One region of the Pseudoalteromonas sp. NCIMB 1079 genome, then DNA from elsewhere that is predicted to be linked to it. Evidence: predicted binding sites of a transcription regulator. Region 1 holds the regulator's gene; each other region holds the start of a gene.
The links. The regulator sigma-54, encoded in region 1, starts transcription at its own class of promoters, with help from an activator protein. The targets are predictions, from matches to a motif close to GTTGGCACGNNNNTNGNNT.
Positions count from the first base shown of each region.

Region 2: ABX891_RS19565 (hemerythrin domain-containing protein) is a predicted target of sigma-54. The motif match lies at 1,119-1,137, and genes of this name have one in related genera.
Region 3: ABX891_RS08895 (EF-hand domain-containing protein) is a predicted target of sigma-54. The motif match lies at 1,350-1,368, and genes of this name have one in related genera.
Region 4: ABX891_RS02670 (TorF family putative porin) is a predicted target of sigma-54. The motif match lies at 772-790, and genes of this name have one in related genera.

Region 1 covers NZ_JBEWZA010000001.1:3,315,438-3,317,641, reverse strand. The annotation lists gene ptsN (PTS IIA-like nitrogen regulatory protein PtsN) at 1-129, opposite strand, end outside; gene hpf (ribosome hibernation promoting factor) at 134-421, opposite strand; gene ABX891_RS15455 (RNA polymerase factor sigma-54) at 448-1,947, opposite strand; gene lptB (LPS export ABC transporter ATP-binding protein) at 2,017-2,204, opposite strand, start outside.
Region 2 covers NZ_JBEWZA010000002.1:647,346-649,549, forward strand. The annotation lists gene ABX891_RS19550 (DUF6500 family protein) at 30-248, opposite strand; gene ABX891_RS19555 (hypothetical protein) at 278-532, opposite strand; gene ABX891_RS19560 (hypothetical protein) at 609-845, opposite strand; gene ABX891_RS19565 (hemerythrin domain-containing protein) at 1,177-1,602, shown strand; gene ABX891_RS19570 (hypothetical protein) at 1,697-2,110, opposite strand.
Region 3 covers NZ_JBEWZA010000001.1:1,901,343-1,903,546, reverse strand. The annotation lists gene rluB (23S rRNA pseudouridine(2605) synthase RluB) at 1-48, opposite strand, end outside; gene scpB (SMC-Scp complex subunit ScpB) at 45-635, opposite strand; gene ABX891_RS08895 (EF-hand domain-containing protein) at 787-1,308, opposite strand; gene ABX891_RS08890 (hypothetical protein) at 1,536-1,967, opposite strand.
Region 4 covers NZ_JBEWZA010000001.1:582,308-584,511, reverse strand. The annotation lists gene ABX891_RS02675 (hypothetical protein) at 1-612, shown strand, start outside; gene ABX891_RS02670 (TorF family putative porin) at 889-1,575, shown strand; gene ABX891_RS02665 (Bor/Iss family lipoprotein) at 1,630-1,965, opposite strand; gene ABX891_RS02660 (Bor family protein) at 1,962-2,204, opposite strand, start outside.

The DNA of each region.
Region 1 (2,204 bases):
ATCTTGTTGCGGTAAATACGGAAGTTTGTCGTGAGCAAGTTCGCTAATGAACTCTAAAATTCTTTTTTTGCTATTAAAAAGGACCGCAGCTTTGCTGCAGTCCTGGCATATAAGTGAACTTAATTTCATCATATTAGTGTCGAGCAAGCTTCTCTTTGTGTTTGATTACTTGGCGATCGAGCTTGTCGATCAACGAGTCAATAGCGGCATACATATCTTGATGTTCTGTAGAGGCAAATAGCTCAGCACCGCTTACGTGTATTGTGGCTTCTGCTTTTTGATTTAATTTTTCTACATCGAGAATGACATGAACATTATTTATATGATCAGAGTGTCTTTCAAGCTTCGCAAATTTAGTATTAATATAGTCTCTTAGTGAATCGGTTAATTCTACGTGACGACCAGTTAAGTTTAGTTGCATAAGCATTACCCTCTTAGTTTAGCGTCTTAAATCAGACTTTTACGCTGATTTGACGGTGGAATAGCAAGAGATTCGCGGTATTTTGCGATTGTACGTCTTGCTACTTTAATTCCTTGCTCAGCCAATATATCCGCTATTTTGCTATCACTCAATGGTTTTGCTGAGTTTTCTGCTGCGATTAATTTTCGGATAAGCGCACGTATTGCTGTAGATGAACATTCACCACCGTTTTCAGTACTTACATGGCTTGAGAAAAAGTATTTAAGCTCAAATATACCACGGGGTGTATGCATGTACTTTTGAGTAGTTACGCGCGAAATTGTCGATTCGTGCATTTCTACCATTTCAGCGACATCATTTAAAACCATTGGTTTCATGGCTTCAGGGCCATGTTCAAAAAAGCCTTGTTGTTGCTTAACAATACAATTAGTAACTTTTAATAGCGTGTCGTTTCTACTTTCTAAGCTTTTAATAAACCATTTAGCTTCTTGTAAATGTGAGCGAATAAACTGGCTGTCGCCACTTGATTTTACAGTGCGAGACATTGCCGCGTATTGGCTATTAACACGAATTTTAGGCATGCTATCTGGGTTTAATTCGACAACCCAGCGGCCTTTAATTTTTTTAACTGACACATCAGGAATAACATACTCAGATTCTTCCCTTACTATAGTATCTGCAGGTTTTGGGTTGAGAGTATGTATTAGTGTCATTACTTCTTTAAGCTCTTCTTCTTTGAGCTTAGTTTTTTTCATTAATGTACGATAGTCGCGAGCTGCTAATAGATCAATATGCTCGGTTAAAATCATTTTCGTTTCATTAATGTAAGGTGTTTCTTTATCAAATTGATTAAGCTGAATACACAAACACTCTTGTAAACTACGTGCAGCAATACCAACAGGATCAAACAGTTGGATGCGTTTTAATACCGCTTCAATTTCATCAAGTTCGACTTCGTTATCATCTTCGTTTTCTTGATTAAAGCTTTCTAAAATTTCTTCGCAGCTTAGTGTTAAAATACCTGAATCATCGACGGCTTCTACAATCGCAATAGCGATGGCTTCATCGGTAGGGCTAAATGGCGTTAGTTGTAATTGCCACATTAAATACTCATGGAGCGTTTCAGTAGAGGCGCCTTGGTATATAGATTCATCTTCAGGCATTGGACCTGATGAGGCTGCAGGAGCGGCACTCATGTACTCATCCCAACTAACATCCATAGCCATGTCGTCACTTAGCGTGTCTTTTGCAAGTGCTTCACCAGTATCTTGTTCGTATTCGCTCGGAGCATCATCAGCAGATGCGCTAACAGTTATGTCATCGGTATCAGCTTTTTGCTCGTTTTTACCAGCAGCGTCTTCGGAATAGTCTGCCTCTTCAACCTCTAATAGTGGATTACTGTCGAGAGCTTCTTGTATTTCTTGCTGGAGATCCAATGTACTGAGTTGCAACAAACGAATAGCTTGTTGCAACTGTGGAGTCATTGTAAGTTGCTGGCCCATGCGCAGCTGTAGTGATTGCCTCATGTATCTCTAACAATCCTTTTATGTTGTTATAATTAATACTAGCAGATGCTTAAAGACATGGCGTAAATGTTACAGCCTAAATTGCTCGCCTAAGTAAACATCGCGTACTGTTTTATCATTTAATACGTGTTCTGGAGTACCTGATGCAATCAGCTCCCCATGAGAAACAATGTAGGCTTTTTCACAAACATCAAGGGTCTCTCTTACGTTATGGTCGGTAATTAATACTCCAATCCCACGATTTTTAAGATGTTCTA
Region 2 (2,204 bases), on a different contig from region 1:
CAGCTAAAAGTACTTGCTCAGTTAATTGACTAAAGTCCATCTGTAACCATCTGTTTAATTTTATGTGCTTTTACAAAATGATCTAATTTATGGGTGTGTATCCACCAAGTAGCAGCTTCCATAAGTAGCTCTGGGTCGTCGTTTTTATTAGCAAAAAATGCATAAAAAGAAAGCCCTACATTTTCGCCTTTAACTGCTATTTTTTTATCGCACACGGTAATTATTTTTGCTCTTAGTTCTTCCCTCATACATACCTTATTTAATTATATTTTTACTATTAAAATACGCCATTTAAAAAGCTAACGATTAGCTGTAAAAGGCTTCTATCAACCAAGCCATGATTCTCAAGCTCTTTATTAGGCGTATTTACTTTTGCAGCTTTGCAGTTATTATCTAATGTCTCATTTTTACGTGTATCGGTTTCGTATGAAATATCTGCTTGTTCCATACATTTTGCCGAGCCTGCGTAAGGCTGCGCCGCACAAGCGCTTAGTAATAAAAAAAGTGGAATTGCTATCAACAATTGCTTCATAACCCATCCTATTTTTACGCAACTTATTTACTTTAAATTACAGCTGCAAGTTAGCCTATTTACTTTTCTACCACCATTACAAAAAATTCAAAAAAGAACGTACCGATGGCATCAAAAAAGTGTCATTTTTTTCATCCTTTTTAATTTGTGCGCTAATGCATTGATTATCAACCTGTGAGCTTGTTTGAGCGCCATTTCGATCAACCATTTCAGCCTCTTCAATGCATAAGTTAGGGTCAGAACGCGGGGCTGTACTACATGCACTCAGTAAAGCGCACAGTAGTAATGCGGCGACGGGGCTTTTTATGTTCATCCTTAAACTATCCTATTAAGTTAACGTGCTACCTGCATTTATGTGTGAGGGTAATATATGGGTTGTACCCAAATAACACTGACACTTTATCACTGCTATAAAATAAACAACCAGTAAATATTTGTAAGGTTCTGTAGGAATTTATACTCACTTTTATAATTGAACTACGCAAAAGCCTGAAATTATTGCATTCATATCACTGTAAAATTTACAGTGATAGCAGCCTAAAAATAAAAAACCAATATAAATTCATTAAAATACAATAATTTAATATTTGGCATTTAGTTTGCTAGTTAATGATATAAGCAAATAAATTGTAAAAGGACTAGTTATGAATATTTTTGAAGCACTACGTCACGACCATGATAAACAACGAAAATTGGTAGATGCGCTTATTCAAACACACGGCGACACAGAGCAGCGCCACAAGCTAATGGATGAGCTAAAAACAGAATTAGAAGATCACGCAAAATTTGAAGAACGTTACTTTTATAACCCACTTATGTTTGATGACTTAACTCATGAAAAAGCGCGCCACAGCGTAGCTGAACATCACGAAATTGATGAATTAATTGAACAACTTGAAGATACCGAAATGAGCTCGTCTGCATGGTTAGTTGCAGCTAAAAAGCTACACCATTTGGTACATCATCATTTAAGTGAAGAAGAACACGAAGTGTTTCAATTAGCGGGTAAAGCACTTACCGAAGGGCAAAAAGAGAGCCTTGCTGAGCAATACAACGACGCAATGCATTAGTTGCATAACATGCAAACCGACTTCCACACACTCCCTGTGTACTTATTGGTTATAAGCCTTATGGCTTATAACCAATTTTTTTGCATGTACTTTATTACTTTACAGTAAATTTCACGTCTTGATCGCGTAATAAGTAAAGTGCAAAACACGCAGCCCACATTGGCCATGCAGTAAAGAATAATAAGTTATTAAAGCCATCTATGTACTGGTTGTAAGAAGAAAGCGTAGATAAGCCATGCATTACAAAAATGATACCGTACGTTATACGCTTTTTAATACCTGCTAAAAATGCTAAAACAAGCACTAACTGCACCGCACCAATAATGTAAGCCACTATATCTGTAGAGCCACTAATACCGTAAAAATGTTCAAAAATACGTGCGCTATGCCCAGGATTAACAAACTTATCGAATGTCCACATAACCATTACAATAAACACGCCTAAACGCAAAGATAAAAGTGACCACTGCAAACGGTTTTGCACATCAGAATTCATTGAACCTGTCATAAAATTTCCTTAAATGAATATTAATAAACGTAGAAGTAAGCTAGACCGTATAAGTTATTTTTTATTTCAAAAATTTTTAATTAAATTCATTAGT
Region 3 (2,204 bases), 1.4 Mb from region 1:
TGCACGGGCTAAGACTTTTTGTAACTTTTCACCTTGTATAATACTCATTCGGATGGTTCTCTCACAGAAGGATCGCTCAATAACTGGTTAATTTTACTTTGCTGCTCTGTTGGCAACGCAGGTAAATTTTCAAGTCCAGTTAACGAAAAATAATCTAAAAATTGCTTAGTAGTTGCATATAAAGCCGGCTTTCCCGGAACCTCTTTATGCCCTACCACTTTAACCCACTCTCTTTCGAGTAAGGTTTTAATAATATTCGAACCCGTAGTAACACCTCTTACTTGCTCAATTTCGCCGCGTGTAATGGGCTGCCTGTATGCAATAAGTGATAATGTTTCCAGTAAAGCACGCGAGTATTTTGGTGCGCGTTCTTGCCACAAGTTATTTAACCAAGGGCTTAAACTACTGCATGCCTGAAACCGATACCCACTACCAACTTCAACTAAGCGAATACCACGAGTTTGAAAATGTTCTTGTATTGTATCTATTGCGTCATTTATTCGCGTCATAGAAATAGCTAAATCTATTAATACGATGTCTTTAAGGTGGCGTTTACTAACAGGCTTATCTGCAACAAAAATAGCTGCTTCAATGATCTCAACTAGTTGTTCATCACTAATTCGCCGACCCGCCATACACACTCTTAACAAATAAAAATACACAGCCATCTATTATGACAGAACAACACCAAACTAGGAAAATATATCTATCAAATAACTAAATTTAAAACACAAAAAAGCCAGTGACTAGCACTGGCTTTAATCTTACTTACTAAAATGGTAACTATTAGTTACTTTTAAAAGCTTCTAATGCATCATCTTCAGCTACTGCGTTACCGTATTTTTTAATGTAACCCATAAACTCGCTTTTACTGATGCGCTTATCTTGGTTTTTATCCATGTAACCAAAATGATTTGAAATATCATCATCGTTACCTTCAACTACCGAGATATAGCCATTGCTGTCGTTATCTAAGCTTGAAAAACTGCTTTCAATTTTATCGAATTTAGCAATTTCAGCTTTAAATGCCGACTCACTTACTTCAGAATCAGTGGCTACTTTGCCATTATTAAGCTTCATATAAGTGTTAAATTCTTTGCGGCTAATTTCGTTATCCATATTGGTATCAATATTTGAAAAATGGCCCCAAATGCTATCGTCATCAGCTTCAACTTTTGAGATGTAGCCATCGCTATCATTATCTAAACTTGCAAAGTCACTGTCTATTCTTTCAAGACCTTGATTAGATGAACAAGCCGCTAGGCTTAATGATGCTAAAATAGTGGCTGCTAATGTTAACTTTTTCATAAGACGTATCCTTCGTAATTAATTAAATGTCACTTTAACTAATACAAATCCAATGCCAATAATAGTTAACTTATAATAATCAATAACTTAATCTCGATCGGTATATTTATTAAACAGTTTAAATAAGTTAAGCTTGCAAGCTTTGCAAACAACCTTGTAATTTTTGCAAAAAAATACCCGGTAAAAACCAGGCATTTCAAATTTACTTATTATAGTTAAGCTAATAATTAGATTGCTGCGTTTTGGTAGCGTTTAACAAACTCAGTAACGTTTTGACCATTACATTTTAATGAGTTTAGGTTACCAATTTTTTGACGAACAGGTGCTAAACCTTGTTTTAAAGCCGTCATACATAATTGAGTTTCTTGTTGAGCGTCTTTTGCAAATACTTCTACTTTCTCAACTGATGCGTTGCTTAATGTCGTTTTTTTAGCAATATCACGAATATCTTCACCATTACATAAAATGCTTTTAGAAAAACGAGATAGGTAAACACCGTGTTGGGCAGCTTCTTTACGAGCAACGCTAAAGCCTTCGTTTGCACTTAGTACACATAACTTAGACTCAATTTTGTTATCTTGGCTAAAGTAAGTATTGCTTTGAGCTGACGCAGTTGCAGATGCTAGTAAAGCAGTGGCTAAAAGTAGTTGAGTTTTCATGAGAGATCCTATTTGAACGAGCTAAACAAGTGAATTTCGCGCATTATATATTCAATAAAGTTAAGTTCAATTGAATTTTTTATTTATTTAAATAATTAATATTGTATTCACAATGTTTAAACTTTACCCATCATTTGATCAACATTTGCGCAGCTATTATCTCAATTCAGTCATGTTATGTACGCGTATTTACTGATACAATTTAATCTATTAAATAGAACCAATTTTAAGGTAAAT
Region 4 (2,204 bases), 2.7 Mb from region 1:
GACGATGCACTAGTAAATATTCCACTTGAAGGTGACATTACTCAATACGAATATCAACAATTTGTTGCTGCTTATTCAAAAATATTCACCGACAATAATGAAAAACCAACACTTGCGCCTGCAACACGACTGCTTGCAATGCGTCGCCCTGATATATTTACTCCGATCACAAACAATCGGTTAGATGCATTATGCGGTGCCCTTGGTGTTTCTAAACTTAAAAATAGTGATTTTGAGCGTTACTGGCAAGATATTGTAAAAGGTATTCAAGCTATGTCATGGTACAAAATGGCTAAACCTAGTAATGAGTTAGAAGAACAATTAGTTGCTATTAAAGCGCTAATCCCATGTTTCTTTCACTATGCTGATGCTAAAACACCAGATAACTCTAACTACATCAAACTGTTAAGTAAGCCTAAACGAACTACAACTACGACAGGTAAAACTCAGCGTAGAGGTAAAGAGTCTGCAGAAATTTTAGTAGACCGCGCACTTGCTGCTGACGATATTCCTGAGCACATTCGCAGTAAGCGCGATTCAATTGTGAGTGAAGTTCAAAAAGGTCGTAGTGTAAACGAAACAATTAGCCTTATGCGCACTATATTTGGCTAAAAACTTCTAATTTAGTCGTACTTTTATGGTGCGGCTAGGTTAATTTATGCACCAGCAGTGTGCGCAACATCTTCCTACATACCATATCTCTTCTCAATCTATAAAATACAAGCTCATGTTTTTAATGTATAAAAATAATTTTCAATAAAAAATAATGAAGCTGGCACATACAGTGCAATTATCTCGTTAGTTAAACAATAAAAAGCCGTCAGCCTAAAGGTTCCGAATACATAATAAAAACCTTGGCGAGCAAAAATCATATAACGGGAAATGGACATGCTAAAACTAAAAAAAACCATTGCTATAGGTGCTATAGCATTAATGGGCGCAACATCTTTAACGTCAACAGCCGTACATGCTGAAGTAACTGCTAATGCAGCGGCAACATCAAACTACTTATGGCGTGGTCAAGAGCAAACTGGGGGCGATGCAGCTATTTCAGGCGGTATTGATTACGCCAATGAATCGGGCTTTTATGCAGGTACTTGGGCTTCAAACGCATCGTGGGCCGATGAAATGACCTATGAGCTTGACTTATATGCAGGCTTTGGTGGCGACATTAACGAAAGTGTTAGCTACGATGTTGGCTATATTTATTACGCTTACCCAGATGCCGCTTCTGAAGCTGACGCCGATTTCTCTGAAATTTACGGTAGCATTAGTGTTGAAGGCTTCACATTTGGTGCTTCAGTACTTGCAACATCAGCTGCAAGTGGTGATGGTACAGACTTTGGTGATTCACTTTACCTGACAGCTGACTACGGTTTTGCTGTTGGCAGTAACGGCACTGAAATGGCACTTCACTTAGGCCACTACTCTGGTGACTTTATTGGCGATGATAATATCTTAGATTACGGTGTATCAATTTCGAAAGATGGGTTCACTTTTGGTTTATCTGATACAGATATGGATGACTCAGATATTAAAGCTTACGTTGCTTATTCTGTAGACTTTAATTTATAAGAAAGAATGTGTTACTTGCTGCGACACGAAGGGCCTTTTGGCCCTTTTCTTGTTTTATAGCTGTTTTGCTTTAAATGGTACCTTATTACATTGTACTTCTACTGTTTTAGGGTACCAAGCTGGGCCAATTTGATTCACAACCACCTCAGCTAAACCATTAGTAAACGATTTATACGTATGAACGCTTTGCCACTCCCCTTGTGGGCAATGTTTTGTTAAATCTAACGGCTCTGATCCCTCGTACAACGCAAGTGCAAAATTATGATGCCACTGTGAACTTTTTAGCGTCTTATTGCTTACTTTGCTCTGCATACCGTTATCAAAGTAAATATTTGTACACCCCGTTAAAATAATCAGTGTGCAACCGGCTGCAAATAGCTTGATGCTCATAATGTCTCCCCTAGTACTTGCTCTTGGCACCACACTTTAATGGTATGAGGCGAGTATATTCCAAGCGTAATTAAACTCAGCGCTCCATCACTAAACGTTTGCTGTGACTGCATTTGAATAACCGGTGTATTTGAACATATTTGTTTTACGTCTACCCGCTGCTCACCCACTAATCCCCATAAATAAAATGGGCGGCTATCTTCGTAATTAGCTTGGCTCGTTATTTTTGCTGTTGCCCG